2 regions of the Halobacillus sp. GSS1 genome follow, and region 2 is predicted to be linked to the other one. Evidence: a T-box and tRNA genes for the amino acid it is inferred to sense, from the RefSeq annotation. Region 2 holds a T-box; the other holds one or more tRNA genes.
The links. A T-box is a leader RNA that pairs with one kind of tRNA and senses whether it is charged. The one in region 2 lies ahead of argS (arginine--tRNA ligase), so its partner is inferred to be a tRNA-Arg.
Positions count from the first base shown of each region.

Region 1: it encodes a tRNA-Arg, which carries the amino acid that the T-box ahead of argS (arginine--tRNA ligase) is inferred to sense. The anticodon was not compared.

Region 1 is NZ_JAFLHE010000003.1:11,696-20,888, reverse strand. It holds gene J0K78_RS08635 (MFS transporter) at 1-1,005, shown strand, start outside; gene J0K78_RS08630 (NUDIX hydrolase) at 1,084-1,548, shown strand; gene J0K78_RS08625 (deoxynucleoside kinase) at 1,573-2,256, opposite strand; gene J0K78_RS08620 (deoxynucleoside kinase) at 2,253-2,894, opposite strand; tRNA gene J0K78_RS08615 (tRNA-Arg) at 3,091-3,163, shown strand; gene modB (molybdate ABC transporter permease subunit) at 3,195-3,869, opposite strand; gene modA (molybdate ABC transporter substrate-binding protein) at 3,874-4,650, opposite strand; gene J0K78_RS08600 (M50 family metallopeptidase) at 4,746-5,402, shown strand; gene J0K78_RS08595 (YjcZ family sporulation protein) at 5,507-5,617, shown strand; gene J0K78_RS08590 (hypothetical protein) at 5,727-5,978, shown strand; gene aldA (aldehyde dehydrogenase) at 6,471-7,922, shown strand; gene queF (preQ(1) synthase) at 7,961-8,455, opposite strand; gene acsA (acetate--CoA ligase) at 8,824-9,193, shown strand, end outside.
Region 2 is NZ_JAFLHE010000018.1:19,104-28,296, forward strand. It holds gene proB (glutamate 5-kinase) at 1-127, opposite strand, end outside; gene proC (pyrroline-5-carboxylate reductase) at 167-1,009, opposite strand; gene J0K78_RS18565 (thioredoxin family protein) at 1,324-1,653, opposite strand; gene J0K78_RS18570 (DUF421 domain-containing protein) at 1,711-2,331, opposite strand; T-box leader at 2,427-2,640, shown strand; gene argS (arginine--tRNA ligase) at 2,679-4,361, shown strand; gene J0K78_RS18580 (hypothetical protein) at 4,434-4,664, shown strand; gene J0K78_RS18585 (AAA family ATPase) at 4,708-5,229, opposite strand; gene J0K78_RS18590 (ribonuclease H-like YkuK family protein) at 6,247-6,729, shown strand; gene J0K78_RS18595 (peroxiredoxin-like family protein) at 7,048-7,701, opposite strand; gene eutH (ethanolamine utilization protein EutH) at 7,725-8,843, opposite strand; gene J0K78_RS18605 (two pore domain potassium channel family protein) at 8,994-9,193, shown strand, end outside.

The DNA of each region.
Region 1 (9,193 bases), on a different contig from region 2:
GGTGTTGCTGTGGGGGCACCTGTTTTGACGGCTCTTACCAATAAGATGAGCCGGAAAAGTTTATTGTTGGCTCTGATGGTTGTTTTCATTCTTGGTAATTTAGTGGCTTCGGTTTCGACAAGCTTCACCTTGCTGTTAATTGCGAGGATCATCACTGCTTTTTCTCACGGTATATTCTTCTCCATTGGTTCGACTATTGCTGCCAGTTTAGTCCCTGAGCATAAGCGGGCAAGTGCCATTGCCTTTATGTTTACAGGATTGACGGTTGCGACGGTGACAGGCGTGCCTTTAGGAACATTCATTGGACAAACTTTTGGTTGGCGGGCGACATTTGCCGGTGTAGCTTTGCTCGGCGTAATCGGCATTATCGCAAGTGCTTTGCTTGTTCCGAAAAACCTGGAAGAAGCACCACCTGCAAGCTTTCGTGATCAATTAAAAATACTAACTGAAAAAAGAATTCTGCTCTCCTTCGTCATTACAGGATTAGGATATGGCGGAACGTTTGTGGCCTTCACATACCTTGCTCCTTTACTGGAAGAAGTGACAGGTTTCGATCCGAAGTTTGTCAGCGTGATTCTGCTCATCTATGGAGTTGCGGTGGCGATCGGAAATACGATTGGTGGAAAAGTTTCCAATAAAAATCCGATCAAAGCTTTGTTTTGGATGTTTGTATTGCAGGCAATCGTATTGCTCCTGTTGGCTTTCGTCATTCCATTTAAAGTGTTGAGTTTAGTTGTATTGTTTTTCATGGGACTGTTTGCTTTCATGAACGTCCCTGCTTTGCAGATCTTGGTCGTTCAATTAGCTGAGAAGTATGTTCCATCTGCAGTTAATGTAGCTTCTGCTTTGAATATTGCCGCTTTCAACGTCGGTATTGCTATCGGATCCTCCGTCGGTGGGGTCATCGTTGATACGATTGGTCTTGTTCATACACCATGGATTGGTGCAGTGATGGTAGGGGGAGCTGTCATCTTAACAAAACTGCTGCATACGATGGAACGCTAATCTACGAGAAGGACTCCTTTTTTTCATAGGGGTCCTTTTCTCTTGTTATAATAAAATAATGGAGAGAGGAGGAAGGCTATGGGTTACGTCGAGGACTTACGGGCAATTATCGGTCACCGGCCCATTATTTTAGTTGGCTCTGTGGTAATGATTCTGGATGAAAAAGGACGTATTTTACTGCAGGAACGAACATCCCCTCAAGGTGTATGGGGACTGCCGGGAGGTTTGATGGAACTTGGAGAAAGCACGGAACAAGTCGCCAAACGTGAAGCATTCGAAGAGACTGGATTAAAGGTCGAGGACCTGCAGTTATTGAATGTTTACTCGGGGGAGGATCAATTCAGCCGAGCTCCTAATGGAGATGAGTTTTACGTTGTTACAACAGCTTATTTCACTAGACATTTCAGTGGGGGCTATGCTTTTGATCCTGCAGAAACGGTACAGGTGAAGTTTTTCGAGTTTCATGATTTGCCTGAGAAGATGGTTGGTAGTCACCGGAGGATGATTGAAGATTATAGAAAAAAAACACCTGACGTCGAATGAACGTCAGGTGTTTCTTCTTTATGATTACGTCAATAAATGGCTGGAGCGCCATTTACGAGATTGTTGAATGAAGTGGCCGATTTTTTCAAGGACGGGTTCGATGCTTGTTTTATCATTCAATACATCATAGTCGGCAATATTGAGGCGCAGGACAGGGCAGGAATTGAAATTATCAATCCAATTGTCATAACGCGTAAACATCTCTTCCCAATATTCAATAGGAGTTTCTTGTTCCATTGGACGTCCACGTTCTTTGATTCGGGAAACGACATCATCGAACGAGCCTTCCAAATATATTAAAAGATCAGGATGAGGGAAGTATGGTGTCATCACCATCGCATCAAACAAGTTTCGGTACGTTTCATAATCGGTTGCAGACATCGTCCCTTTTTCATAATGCATCCGGGCAAAAATGCCGGTATCTTCATAGATGGAGCGGTCCTGGATAAACCCACCGCCATATTCAAAAATCTTCTTTTGTTCCTTGAAGCGTTCCGCCAGAAAGTAAATCTGTAAATGGAAGCTCCAGCGTTCAAAATCCTGATAGAATTTGTCGAGATAAGGATTTGTGTCGACTTTTTCAAAAGAGGTACGGAAGTTGAGGGCATCAGCGAGAGCATTGGTCATCGTTGACTTACCAACACCGACCGTTCCTGCAATCGTTATGACGCTGTCGTGTGGAATTCCATAGCGTTCACGTGCATTCATTTGATAACTTCTCCTTTATTTAAATGCTGCTCTACTTGATCAACAATATAATTCAAATCGTCTTGATGTTTTACGAAGTCTAAATGATCCCCGTTCAAACGAATCACAGGAATCTCGGGATGAGTCGCCTCAAAATGTCTCATGAAGTCTTCGTAGTCTTGAGAGAGTTGTTCAAGATATGAGGGTTGAATATTTGCCTCTACATCACGGTTACGCATGCGGATGCGTTCGAGCAGTGTATCTAAACTCGCATGTAAATAGACGACCATATTCGGTTTAGGCATATCGTGTGTCAATATATCAAAAATCTGTGCATACTTGTCAAATTGATCTTCTCTTAACGTGCGGCGTGCGAAAATCATATTCTTCGATATATGGTAATCGGCGACCACCGGCTTCCCCGACTGCAAAAATTTGCGATCGATGTCTTCAAGCTGCTTGAAACGATTGCACAAGAAGAACATCTCCGTTTGGAAGCTCCATTCTTCAATATTGTCGTAAAACTTGCCTAAAAACGGGTTCTCCTCAACGATTTCCTTCAGCAAATGAAAATCAAACTGGGAGGCGAGCTTTTTAGACAGAGACGTTTTCCCAACCCCAATGGGCCCTTCAACGGATATGAAAGGTAAATCTCCCATCTCTTTTCCTCCTTCAAACTCAATTCAAAAAAACATGAGTGCTCATCACTCACTTACAAAATACGATACTTTTAGACAGACAAATAACATTTTATCATATACATACGTTGGAAGTAACATCCGAGCAATATTTTTAAAGTGCATTTCCTTTTCAATCTTTGGTTTGTTTTGTATAATATTACACGTACGTTCATACGCCCCCGTAGCTCAGGGGATAGAGCATCGGTTTCCTAAACCGTGTGCCGCAGGTTCGAATCCTGCCGGGGGCGCTGGCTGAAGCTGATTGTAGCTTCAGCTTTTTTATGTTTTCCTTACAAAAATAATTTTCCTCCGGCTCCATGTGTTGAGCCATAATACCGCACTGAACCCGAGACAGAGTATGACAATCACCCACATGAGAGCTTCTTCCATTCGACCGGATTCGACAGCAAAATAGATGGCGAGTGGAATGGTGTCTGTTTCACCAGGGATATATCCTGCAATCATTAATGTAGCTCCGAACTCACCGAGGGAACGAGCAAAAGTCATGACTAAGCCGGCGAGCAATCCGGGCCAGGCTAACGGAAGCGATATGGTGAAGAATACCTTCAATTTCGAAGCCCCCATCGTCAAAGCCGCATTCTCCAGGTTTTGTTCATAATTTTGAAAAGCCGCTGATGCACTTTGATACATAAGGGGAAAGGAGACGACGGCAGACGCAATGACTGCTCCTGTCCAGGAAAAAACCACCTGAATACCGAACCAGTCCATGAGCCATTGTCCCATCCAGCCGTTTTTGCCGAATAAATAAAGCAGGCCAAATCCTATGACCGTCGGAGGAAGGACAAGAGGGAGTAAAAGGATCGATTCTATAATACTTTTCCCGGGAAATAATTTCCGAGAAATGACTCTTGCGCTGATCGTTCCTATAATAAATACGATGAAAGTAGCGATTGCCGCTACCTTTAGAGACAGTAAAAGAGGTTCGACGTTCATTGTTCTATCTTTCCACCTCCTTAGGATTGAATCCATAAGATTTGTAAATTTCTGTCGCTTGATCACTCTTTAAGAAGGATAGAAATTGCTCTCCAGATTTCTTAGTCCGGCTTTTTGAAATAATGATGCCAGGATAGACGATCGAATCGTGGAGTGTAGGCTCTACTTCTGTAAGGGTTCCTACCTGATCTGAAATCAGGGCATCACTGGCATAGACAAAACCATAGTCCACTTGCCCGGATTCGACATAAGCAAGGACTTGTCTAACATCGCTTCCGAAAATCATCTGATCCTCTAATTCCCTCCAAAGTTGAATCCTTTCCAATGCTTGCTTCGTATAAGTACCAGCAGGCACGCTCTCTGGATTGCCGACAGCAAGCTGTTCATTTTTTGTCAGTTCCAGGTCCTGAATGGTATTCAAATGACTCGTGGAATCGTGACCAATAAGAACAATCTGGTTGGTGGCAAACTCTATGTATGTATCTTTTTCGACAAGGCTCTCTTTCTTAAGAAGTTCGATCCAACGAAGATCCGCAGACAGGAATACGTCGACAGGAGCTCCTTGTTCGATTTGTCTTGCCAGTTTACCTGAGCCTCCATATATGGTTTCGATTTCTATATTGTATTGCTCCTCAAAAAGAGGGGTCAGCTCTTCCATGACATCTTTTAAACTTGAAGCAGCCGCAATTTTTATGTTCGTTTCACTCGATTCTGATGGAGCGGCACAACTGCATAAAAATAGTACGATGATCGAACTCCCTATCCATGTTAACTTACGCATGTCTATTCCCCTTTGTTACCATTGATTCTATTCTTAAGATACGTCATATGTAAGTAGAAAGCGATTAAAAGATCACGAAGAAAGGAGTGCGTTATATGAAATTACAAGTTCTTTCAGCTCTTATTCTTGCTTTACTTCTCACACAACTGCCGGTCGTTGGTAAATATTTCGCTATCCTGAACACCATGATTCATGAGAGCGGTCATTCCCTGATGGCGCTGATTACAGGTGGCGAAGTAAGGAGAATTTCCCTCTTACCGAATACATCCGGTTTTGCTTTGACCGGGCATAACTCATGGATCGGGCAAGTATTAACGAGCATGGCCGGGTATGTATTTGCTTCTTTCTTTGCCTTCGTCTTCTTTTTCCTAATCAGTCGTGGGCATTTTAATTGGATGATCTATATTTTAATGGCGTTCCTTGCCATCAATCTTCTTTTCTGGGTAAGGAATGTGTATGGTTTATTCTGGATCCTTACTTTTGGAGCTGGGTTTGTATGGCTGCTAAGAACCGGTCATGAACAGGTGGTTCAATATGTGTTATTGTTTCTCGCTTCACTCATTCTCGTTGAGTCTGTAACCAGTGCTTTTGAAGTGATGTGGATCAGCTTTATATCTCCAGGACAAGCTGGTGACGCAGCAAACTTGGCAAGAGCGACAAAATTCATTCCTGCCCCTTTGTGGGGAGTGGCTTTTTTCGTCCAGGCCCTGTACTTCGCCTTCCTTTCCATTAAGCGTGTCTTCCCTTTCTGAAGGTGTGAATGGAAAGAAGAAAAAAGATTAAATTCCGCTCATGCCCTGCCTTCTTCATCCCTTCTGAATAAGGTAGTAAAGTAAGTAAGAGAGGGGGGAATGGAATGAGCGGAGGATACGGTGGCGGTTTCGCGCTATTGGTTGTTTTGTTCATCCTTTTGATCATCATCGGTGCATCTTATATGGGTGGCCGTGGATACGGTTATGGATACTAATAAATAAAGAAAGCGGGAATCTTTTCCCGCTGTTACATAAAATTAAACGTTTCTCGAAGTTTGGAAAAGGGTATCATGGGACTAGAATAATTGGACGGAGGAGTCGTTTATGGATTTAAAAGAACACTTAATTGCAAACGGGTATGATCACATTGATATTCTTCTTATTGATGAAGAGGGCGACCAGACTACAGTTGCCGACATTTCCCTTCCGAAGGTGACGGATTTAGAGTACAAGCTTTATCTCCAGCCTGACACAATCTCTTATCATTTCAAGGAAGAGGACCCTTATTTTGAAGCTGAGCAGCAATCAGAGTCTGGGGATGGTAAGAAGATCAAAGGTTTCATCCTCGAATGGTAAAGCCCTGTTCCCGCAGGGCTTTTTTTGTGTCCAAAATAATACATAGACCTTGCAAATAAGCTCCCGGTTTTTGAAGAATCAGCTTCGAGATGTTTGTGTAATTCTGGGGGATCTCGGAAAAGGTTCGTCTAGCTTCATCGTCCAGACACTCGCGTCATAAGCAGAACAGCAAAGGAATGAAAAACACTTTTCGTTGCTGTTCTGCTTATGCCAGTCGTGTCTACCAGGACGATTCCGCATTTGGAAACTTTCCATGGGGCGGGCGGTGAGCCTCCTCAGGCTTCGACTTCCGGGGTCTCACCTGTCCCATACGTCCCATAGGAGTCTCACAGCGCTCCCGCGGAAAGCGAGTTATTCCCCGCAGCTCCATCCACTCCATAAAAGTCTCGAAACTGAGTCTCAAGAAACCTGCCATATTGTTGAACACTGGTTTGTTTATTTTGAATCACACGGGGAATTAAAATGGTAAATACCAACAGGAGGTCATTTTTTATGCAGCAACATAAACTTTACATTAATGGAGAATATACAGAATCAAACGGATCAGAATGGATTGATGTCCTAAATCCAGCGACTGAAGAGGTCATTTCCCAAATACCAAAAGGCACCGAAGACGATGTGGATCGAGCGGTGAAAGCAGCGTTTGAAGCTCAAAGAGGATGGGAGCTTACGCCCAATATTGAACGTGGGAAAATCGTCAGGAAACTCGGAGATCGTATAGAAGAAAACCGTGCTACTTTCATTGATTTATTACAAGAAGAGCAAGGGAAAGACTATGAGCTTGCCAGTGGAGAAGTGGACCTTGCCATTGATTATTTCCGGTACATGTCTGAGTGGGCACGTAGAATCGAAGGCGAAATTGTACCAAGTGATCGTAAGAATGAGAATATCTTTATTTATAAAAAGCCAATCGGTGTAGTGGCTGGAATCGTCCCTTGGAACTTCCCCGTATTCATTTTAGCCCGTAAAGTAGCGACGTCACTGGTGACAGGCAATACATTAGTATTAAAACCAAGCCAGCAAACACCAAATACAGCAATGGAATTTACGAAAATCATCGATTCCATGGATGAAATTCCAAAAGGTGTGTATAACGTGGTAACCGGTACAGGTTCAGAAATTGGAAATAGACTGGCCTCTCATCCAAACGTCCACATGGTAACCATGACAGGAAGTGTGCCTGCAGGTACGAAAGTAATGGAAGCAGCAGCGCAAAATATTACGAAGGTGAATTTGGAACTTGGTGGTAAAGCGCCCGCTATCGTTACCGCTAATGCGGACCTTGATGTGGCAGCTGAGAGCATAACGACTTCCCGTCTCGCTAACAATGGACAAGCGTGTACGAATGCTGAACGTGTCTATGTGCATGAAAGTGTGGCGGATGAGCTTCTAGCTAAATTACGTCATAAATTTGAGTCGGTGACGATGGGAGACCCTCGTGAAAATAAGGAAGCGGATGTCGGTCCGCTTGTAAGTAAAGACCGTCTTGAAGAAGTAGAAAGCATGGTGAAAGAAGCGATTAATGCAGGGGCGAAGGTTGAAATTGGAGGAGAACGAGGCGACTTAGACAAAGGTTATTTTTATAAACCTACGATTCTCACAAACGTAAACCATGATATGCAGATTATCCAGGAAGAGATTTTTGGTCCTGTGATCCCTGTGACAACGTTCAAAACATTGGATGAAGCGATTGAAAAAGGAAATGATACAGATTACGGATTATCCTCATCTGTTTATACTGAAGACATGAATGAAGCGATGCGTGTCGTGAATGAACTGAAGTTCGGTGAAACATTCGTCAATCGCGAGAACTTCGAAGCCGTGCAGGGCTATCATGCAGGAATGAGAAAATCAGGACTTGGTGGAGCAGACGGCAAACACGGAATGGAAGATTTCCTTGTGACACAAGTCGTTTATATGCAATATAAAGATGATAAAAAATAAGAAGAAAAAGAGCTGCGATCTTTGTCGCAGCTCTTTTTTTATCGGTTATCGATTTTTTCAGGGTAAAGGTCGTGATTCATCAGGCGGTGGTCCGCCATTTGCTCAAATTTCGTTCCAGGTTTTCCATAATTGCAGAATGGATCAATGGAAATCCCGCCACGAGGGGTGAATTTACCCCAAACTTCAATATATCGAGGGTCCATTAAGTCAATCAGGTCATTCATGATTGTATTTACACTATCCTCATGGAAATCTCCGTGATTACGGAAGCTGAATAGATAGAGTTTGAGTGACTTACTTTCGACCATTTTCACGTCTGGGATGTAGCTGATATAGATGGTTGCAAAATCAGGTTGGCGCGTCTTCGGGCAAAGGGTAGTAAATTCTGGACAGTTGAATTTCACGAAATAGTCACGGTTCGGATGTTGGTTATCAAACGTTTCAAGGACTTCCGGATCGTACTCGAAAGAGTAGGAATTTCCTTGGTTACCAAGGAGTGATAAATCAAGGTCTTGGTCGTTGCGTCCTGGCATGAGGCATGCTCCTTTGTGAATGTATTTTCAATAAAAAAGCCGCAGCGGCTAAGGGCTGCGGCTTATCATAAGACGTGGTCCTTAGTTTTTTATAGAGGGGTTGGCTAAGAAACCTCTACTATGAAGCTTTTACGCTCGTTTCATTATATAAACAGAGGGGGAATGCTGTCAATTTACCTCGTTCCCTTGTCCTAATTCTGTAAATCTTTGGAGATAACACTTTAAATATGAGAAAAAATCCCCTACAATAGAAGTAATTCATAAAATTTTCAGAAAAGTATGCAGTTCGTGGCTCTGAAAGGATCAGAGCTTTCTTCAGCCACAAAGGGAAAACGTTTACAAAACATTCTTATGAGGTGATGATGAATATGGACATGAAACCAATTCCAGCTCGATCAGGCAATCACAACATGGAAAACTACAAAGAAGCGTATGAGAATTTCCAGTGGGAAGAAGTGAAAAAGCAATTCTCATGGAACGAGACAGGCAAAGTGAACATTGCCTATGAAGCTGTCGATCGCCATGCAGAAAATCCTGATAAGAAAGATCAGACAGCTCTGATCTATTCTGCACCGGATAGAGAAGAAACCCTTACTTTTGAGGATTTGAAATTGAAAAGTAATCAATTCGCGAATGTACTGAAAAAACATAATATAGAAAAAGGTGACCGTGTCTTTCTCTTCATGCCAAGAAGCCCTGAGTTTTATGCAGCCTTCCTTGGTATTCTTAAGGTAGGAG
Region 2 (9,193 bases):
CGTCTTTCAGTTGGACGACTTCATCTACTAATTTTTCTAATTTACGGCGGCTGACTTCTCCATGCATACTTGTGAGAGAACTACTCCCTATTTTAATAACTACCCTTTTTTTATCTTGACTCAACATATCACTCCTGTTTAACATTTTCGCATCGATTTGCTTTATTTATTTACTGCCTACAAGTAGTCCTTCAAGTTCTTTGCTCAATTCTTTCGAGCGACTGGCTGCTCCTTTAATCGCTTCAGAGATGGCATAACCTCCGCCAGCCTGATCAAGAGCGTTCAATCCTGCTGCTGTCGTACCATTTGGTGAGGTCACATTTTCACGTAGTTCTGTCGGGCTTTCATCACGTTCAAGCATCATTTTTGCTGCTCCAAGCAATGTTTGAGCTCCGATTTCACGAAGAGTTTCACGATCCATGCCTTCTGCACGGCCAGTTTCTTCAATGTGTTCCATCAAGTAATAGAAGTAAGCAGGTCCGCTTCCAGCTATTCCTGTAAAGACGTCCATTTTATCTTCTTCAATGATGAAAACTTCACCAATGGATTTCATTAATTCTTTCGCGACAAGTACATTGTCCATGTCCGCGAAACGTCCTGGTGAGATGGCTGTCGCTGATTCGCGAAGCATGCTTGACGTATTCGGCATGACACGGATGACCTGCTGTCCTTCGTTCAATCGTTCTTCCATATAAGATGTTGAGATTCCCGCAAGTACAGAAACAAGCACTTGGTTTGCTGTCAATTTATCTTTCAAATCGGCAAGTACTGCATCAATATCTTTCGGCTTCATCGCCAAAATGAACTGATCGACTTCTTGAAAGTTCAATTCATCTTTTAAAACTGTGCGTACGCCATATTTATAATTGATTGTGTTTAAACGTTCCTGATTACTTCTATTGGTCACGATGATGTTCTCAGCTGGAATATTACCGGATTCCACCATGCCTGAAATCATCGCCTCAGCCATTGAGCCTGCACCTAGAAAAGCAATCGTTTGTTTAATCATATTGGGTTAATCTCTCCCGTTCGCATTTTTTGTTCGCTTTATTTAAGACGTTTTTCATCATAACACTGGGCAAAACTTATTCAAGGGGTTTTTGGCAAGTCGGGTCTATATACGCCAATTAGTTAGTGTAAACGGTTTCATGGGGAGGTATTTCCAATTCATCGCTTCTCATCGCAAATAATCTCGTCTCAGACATGTATTTGCGGGTTGAATTTTCAAGAAAAGCCGGAGAAAGCAAAATTGAGGGAATTATCAGACTTTATTTCTCCGTAAAACATATAAAAAAAACCATCTGTTGAGGGTTCAACAGATGGTCATCCTTCATTAATGAAATGATTCAGTTTGGCCAGTTGCTGATTTAGCTCCCCTATGGGGACGAAGCGGGCTTTACGGAATAGCTCTTTCCCTTCGGAGTAAATCAAAACGGCAGGCACCGTCATGACTGAAAACTCACCGGCCACTTGCGGAACTTCATCAGCGTTTACATGTCTTGATTCAATATCAGGGTATTCCTTCAACAGGCTTTCCACTTGCGGTAGCAAACCATGGCAGACCGAACATCCCGGCCTGGAAACATACACTATTGAAAGTGGATGTTCATGAACAAATGCCTGAAGTTCTTCAATGGTGTTTACGGATTCCACTTTTCTCACCTCTGCTCCATTATATCAAGGAATAGATCAAAATGCCTGCAAGAGAACTTAATTCAAACGATCAGGGTGGACATGCTGGTGCTGCTTAGTCTCTACTTCTTTAAATAAATCTTCAGTAGACGGTTTTGCAGTCGGCAATTGTGTAGCCTGATCGGGATTTAACATCCTTTTTAACACAAGGATTTCCTGATATAAATCATCAATATCCTGCTTTGTCGCTGGCTTTTTTTGATTTTTCAACTCAAACCCGACCTGTCCATTCGGTTCCAGGGTCGCCGATTTAAGATCATCAATAGAAGTGACATTACTCTGCCTTAATTTCATTTCAAGCTGGTCGACAGTAAAACGCAGCTTCTTAATATTTTTTTCATTCAGCTGTCCATTTTCAATAATAGAAACAGACCGACCTGTAAGAAAACGTTCCATAAAATCAAATTTCACCTGGCTGAATTCCATCACCATCAATGTAAGCACGAGAACTCCCCCCACGCCGAACGTCACCCATATATTTTTTCCAGCCACCGGTTGAATCAGTAAGGAACCAATCGCAATCATGATGACCGTCTGCGATAACGTCATTTGTGAAATGGACTTCCTGCCAGCAATCCGTAATATGATTGTACCGACGATAATAATGAGAACCGCTTTCCAAATCCAATCCATGATCAATCACCTCTCTTCGTATAATCACCTATTTAAACCAGGATATTCCCAAGGAAGGGATTGCAAAAGGAAATGCTATCCGCTATAATTTTTTCAAATATAGAAATTCTAGGAAAAAGAGAGTAACTACCTGGAACAGATCAGCGACTCAGGGGTGGTGGAAGCCTGAGCAGGATTTCAGTAGTGAAACGGACTTTTGAGAAGCTTTCCTGAACCATGGAGTAGGGAAAAGCCGGGGATGCCCCCGTTAACAACATCGAGTGGCTATACGATAGCTATAAGAGTGGTACCGCGAGCACAAACCTCGTCTCTTTATTTGAGACGGGGTTTTTATTTTTATGGAGGTGTCGTTCATGGAAAAACAAATACTTGCCCTGCAGATCTCTCATATCCTTGGGGAAGAATATCCGCGAGAGTGGGTGCAGCAACTTATTGAAATTCCCAAACAGCAGGACCACGGTGACCTGGCTTTTCCCTGCTTCCCGCTGGCGAAGTCTTTGAAAAAGAGTCCAGGGCTGATTGCTGATGAGATTTCCAGCCAAATAAAACACCCGATTTTCAAGGAAGTACAAACAGTAGGCGGCTACATCAATATATTTCTTGATCAGGTGTTTGTCGCTGACCACGCCTTGAAGCAATTCTACCAAGAGCCTGAAGCATATGGATCACACGAATTTGGAAAAGGAAAAACAGTCGTCCTGGATATGTCAGCCCCGAATATTGCCAAACCTTTTTCTATGGGACATTTAAGATCAACAGTGATTGGAAATGCTCTCTCTAACCTTGCACAAAAATGTGGGTATAAGACAGTGAAAATTAATTATATTGGAGACTACGGCACCCAGTTCGGAAAACTATTAGCCGCATACCTCAAATGGGGGAAAGAAGAAAGTCTCAAGCAGAATCCGATTCAAGAATTGACCCGCGTGTATGTGAAGTTCCACCATGCTTCGAAAGAAGATCCAGCATTAATTGATGAAGGAAGAGAATGGTTCAAAAAATTGGAGAATAACGATGAAGAGGCCGTCACTCTCTGGAAGTGGTTCAAATCCGTATCACTTGAAGAGTTTGAAGAAATTTATAAACTTTTAGGAATCACCTTCGACTTGACCCGTGGCGAAGCTTATTACAATGACAAAATGGGTGCCACCATTGACATGTTGCAGGAAAAAGGATTGTTGGAAGAATCGGAAGGTGCGCAAGTCGTACGCCTCGATGAGGAAAAGTTACCTCCGTGCCTGATTCGAAAGAGCAATGGCACGACCATTTATGCCACGAGAGATTTAACAGCTGCGATTGACCGTAAGCAAACGTATGATTTTGATGAAGCTCTCTATGTAGTTGGCCATGAGCAAACCCTACATTTCCAACAGGTTAAACATGTGTTGAAGAAAGCCGAGTTTTCCTGGGCTGATCAATTAAAACATATCTCATTCGGAATGATGCTGCAGGATGGCAAAAAGATGTCCACTCGTCAGGGGAAGACTGTTTTACTGGAACAAGCATTACAGGAAGCTATTTCAGTGGCAGCTAAAAATATAAAAGAAAAGAACCCTGATTTGGTGAACGCTCAAGAAGTCGCGGAACAAGTGGGGGTAGGGGCCGTCATCTTTCATGACCTTAAACACGACCGACGCAATGATGTAGAATTTTCTTTAGAGAATATGCTCACCTTTGAAGGTCATACAGCGCCTTACCTGCAATATACGTACGCACGTACCGTCTCCCTACTGGAAAAAGGGAACTTTGATCCCAAACATCCTGTAACAGACGTCCAATCAGAAACCGCTTGGCCACTGCTCAAAACTTTCCGTCTTTTCCCGGAAGTCATTGAGAAGGCCTATAAAGAATATGATCCATCCAAACTTGCCAGACACCTGTTAGATGTAGCGAGTCACTTCAATAAATTCTATGCTCATACAAAAGTGTTAGGAAGTGAGGAAGAACAAGCACTCCTCTCATTGATTTATGCCGTGAACGTTCAATTGAAAGAAGGTTTAACCATTCTTGGAATTCAGTCCCCTGAGAACATGTAGCATAGTGAACTTTAGCACTTCCACCTTACTTCTATTATAATAGAAGTAACAAAAGGGAGAGGAGCGCATCCTATGTACCCGATTTATTATGGACTTGCAATCATCGCCTCGGTAGCCGCACTGATTGGCACGATCGTTATAGCCAGGCAAGTAACCAGACCGGAAAACACATCTTCACCAGAAGATGACGCCAAGCAGTTGAAGAACGCAGGAAGTGACACGGGGAGTATTCCGCTACTTACGACCATATACGCCATAACGTTTGTCATTACAGCCATTCTTATGTGGATTTTTATTTTTTAACATGTTTAAGGAGAAAGGGTGCGCCTTTTCTCCTTTTTTAATTTCAGGATGGGGACTTTACAATCAAATCGGCTTGTCTTTCAGGATCAACCGTTTCGATGTAATAATCTTCTGCTTTCCAGTACCGTTCTTTGAATTTAGTGATCTTCTTACGCGTTCCCTCCCCTTCCCTTGAAAATCTTAATTCTCTTGAACATTGGAGATAGACCACAAAATCAAAAAATTTCCGCCATTCTTCCCTTTGTAGAAAAACGCCTTCCAAAATAACTAATCCATTCTCTTTTTCTAGTGCTTTAAATAATTCCCCCTTCAATGCTTGAACATCCCATTGGAGAAAATAATATTCGTACCATGGCTCATATCCTGTGTGATACCTCTTTTGTCTTTCCACAATATAATCATCGATATGATACGTCACAATTGGAACAGGGACTTTCTGGAGTTCATTTTGAATTTTCTGCGTAAGCGTCGTCTTTCCTGAGCGACTTAAGCCATCGATTCCTAATATAAATTTTTCTCCTTCATTTAATGAAGGAAGTCTTTGAAGGATTTCCTCAACCACCATTTCCCCCTCCTTTCGCTTAATTTATTCAATAATATGGCAGGATTCTGGAAGACTCAGTTTCGAGACTTTAAGGGGTTCGTTGCCAGGATTGAGCGTAAGGGGTGGCTGGGAAGCAACTCGCTTTCCTGCGGGGATGACGGCAAACCTCCTCGTGCTTCGCACTGTGGGGTCTTGCCAGCCGATCCATTCCCGCGGGAGTCTCGCAGCTTCCCCCCCCCCCCCATTCGATGTATGAGTGAAACGAACCCCTTTACCAAGTTAGATGGTCTTCTACTATCCCACTGTTAGGGGTGTAAAGAGCTTTGTATCAAGCTTTTCCGTGCTAGGGGAGGTCTTCTATCATTCATTTCTCATAATCATACGAGCTGTCCTTATAGTAGTGGTTTCGAGAACCTTCCCTGGTAAAGGGGCGGAGGGGAATGGCGAGACTCCTATTTTAAGTGTGCAGGCGCCTCGATCAGCGGCGTATAGACTGGACTGAGCTGGCGGAGATAAAGAAAACACGGAGAGCGTAGCGATTCGATGTTGACTTATCGTACAGAAGCGAGGGAAGTCTCACTAGCCGCTAGGCGCCGGAACCGGATATCGAGGAGGAAAAAATTACTTGGTGAGACCCCACAGGACGCAGTCCGAGGAGGCTCACCGCGCTCCCACGGAAAGCGAGCTATTACCCGCAGCCCCAACATACCGAACAAACATCTGAAGACGAGTCTTCAACTAAAGGGAGCTTTTATTAAACACTTATTATGAAAGTTTTGTGTCATACTTCTGGATTTGTGTTGTTGATTCCTCTGTCACATGGGAGCAGAGGGCTTTTTTAATGAAAACGCACATAATTTTTTTACCACTGACACATACTCTCGATAAATTCATGTTATCTTCCGAGTAGGTCTATGAATATCTTAATAACAGAATGGTCACTAGCTCATTGACGTACAATCCCTTTCTTTTGAAAAATTTAAGGAGTTGGCTAATGTGAACCAATCCCATGTGTTTCAAAATCTCACCCATAAAAAAATGCCGTTCGAAGAAGTGTTTTCACATATTTTGACCTTTATGAAGAGTGAACCCATCGGAGAATACAAGCTCATGATGGGAACCGACTCCCAAGTTCACCCCTCGCACACCTTGTTTATTACAGGCATTGTCATCCAACGTGTTGGAAAAGGAGCATGGGCCTGTTTCCGAAAAGAAGTGGTACACAGACAAATGACTACTCTCCATGAACGTATTTCCTACGAAACATCGTTAACGGAACAAGTAGCCTCCTTATTTACGGAGGAAAAGAAGAATGCTCTCATCGAAGTCGTCCTTCCCTATATCTACAAAGGGGCAACGTTTACTATCGAAGGACATATTGATATCGGGAGTGGAGATCGAAACAGGACAAGAGTCTATGTAAATGAAATGATGGCAAGAATCGAGTCGCTTGGAATGGAAGCAAAAATTAAACCCGATTCCATTGTCGCAAGCAGCTATGCCAATCGATATACAAAGTAGTGGGCGGTGTTTGTTGATGTATCAAAAGGCCGTTACATCTTGTGTTTTGGGAATAATGTCCATCTTTCTTCCTTTTATCGGCATCCTCTTTGGATGGATCGGGTTCCATTTTGCCAATAAAGCTCTCTTTGAACTCTCTACAAATGCGCCAGGATACCGATTCGCTTTAGGTGGGAAAGTATGTAGCGTGGTCGGGCTTTGCCTGCAGTCTTGTATCATCATATTTATCCTTGCTGCCTATTTCTTCTTCATGAACCTGAATCTTTTTATGTAAAATAAAAAAAGCGCCCTCTACAAACTAAAGAGGACGCTTTTTTTTTACGCATTTATTTTCTTTAATTCTTCTAATACGTCAGATGGCTCGGCTCGATCTTTGTAGTCCGCTTTCGTATAGTCATACACAATCGTGCCATCTGTATCAATAATATAAGTTGCAGAGACAGGCAGGGTCCATGTCTCATCGCCATTATGTTTATCCACGTGCAGTCCTTTATCTTTGTACACTTCTACAAGATAATCTGGTAATTGGTACACCAAATTGTATTGATTGGCTACTTCATTCCCAACATCGCTCAGTACGTGATAGTTCAGTTCATTTTTCTCCTGCGTCGTCAGTGACTGATCAGGTGTTTGTGGACTGATGGCCATTAACTCTGCTCCCTCTCCATGGATCTCCTCAAGGATCTGCTGATAGGCTCTCAGCTCCATGTTGCAATAAGGACACCAGCCTCCGCGATAAAAAGTAAGGACGACCGGCCCGTCTTTCAATTGTTCATAAAGCTCGACCGTTTCTCCCTTCGCATCAGGTAAATTATAGTTTGGCGCTTTTTCTCCTGCAGACAAACCTTCTCCTTCATCTGAAGCTTCCAGTTCATCAATCGCATTCTTCATTTTTTCTTGTACTTCACCAGGAGTTGCTTTCTTGAATTTTTCAATATACTCATGATAATGCTTTCTCATTTCTGTCTTCATGAAAAAACTCCTTTTCCGTGGATTCACTTTTCATTATATAGGGGGGCAACACGAGAAGAAACTGATTTGCTTTCCCTCGTCATCCATAAGGCAAGGCCCACGGCTAACCCTCCAGCTGTTAATTTACCAATGAGTACAGGAAAAATCATGTCCTTTTCTACACTAGCAACAAACGCAAAATGGCTGCCGATGACGAACGCTCCACTCACAGCAAACGCAGCATTGACCGTTTTTCCTCGTTCATCCATATCTTTCATTGTCGCTAACATAGGTAAGTGATGCGCCGTAGAAGCAATCAGTCCTGTTAGAGAGGTCGGATTCATTCCTAGCTTTTCACTCAGTTGTCCTATCCATCGCTCTCCCCGCTGATTGATAAAAGCTACAAGAGGATAAGCACCCGCTAATGTAACAGTGATCCTTCCAACAATGACCACACCTTCGGATAAGGGAGCCATTCCAGGAAGAACAATGAAGCCGGTCAAAGTTTCAATAATAATGAGAGTGAGACCAGTGATAATCACGATTTCAATGGTTTTTCCGAAATAAGAAAATAACCGGATGGTGGCGTTCGCAAACAACCATAAACCTGCCCCGATACAGGCGGAAAGCAAAATAGCCGGTGTTAAATTACGCAACATCCACACCGCTTCATACCCTGCCAGAGCACCGCCGACAAAACATCCGATCGGAACCGTGACTAAACCAGCTAAAATGCCTTTGGAAAAGTAAGGACGATCCTCTTTTTGTACAATTGTAAGCGCCACAGGAATAGTAAAAACAAGCGTTGGCCCCATCATCGTACCGAGAAGTGCCCAGGAAAAGGTGGCCGCCTCTTCCTCCAGGGCTAAGGATTCCGCCAAAGGATAGGCTCCCATATCAATAGCAAGCATCATTGATGCAAACATCGATGGGTCCGCCCCGAACCATAAAAACAACGGGGTGATGACTGGGGCGAGCCACTGGGAGAGTACGGGAGCAAGGGAAATGATTCCTACCATCGAAAGAGCAAGCGGGCCCATCATCATAAACGCTTCGTAAAACCGCCATCCCAGAGATAGGCGGTGATCAAGCACATAATAATCCAGTGCTCCCAATACCATGAAGATACACATAACAATTAAAATGGCGTCATTAACCCACAAAAGCCCAGCCCCTTCCTAATGATTCTCTCTTCATCTATGTTTACAGGAACTACTACTCAGGGTAGGAGATTTTCTATAATGGCTTGCTCATCTTTACACGATGGACGCTGACATAGCCTTTCCATATTTTTAAAAAAAAGGAGAAGAAAAATGGTACAAGCTCTATTCATCGTTGCGGTTATTTTCATTGCAGCGAACCTCGTGTATTTTTTCACGAATAAATCCTACAGAAAAAGTTACTTTAGCACGGCCCTTTTCTTTCAATTATTTTTTGTACTCACAGGTGTGCTCATTGGATTTACGTTCCTTTACTATTTGCTATCTTTAAACGGAGTCGTTCTTGTTACTAG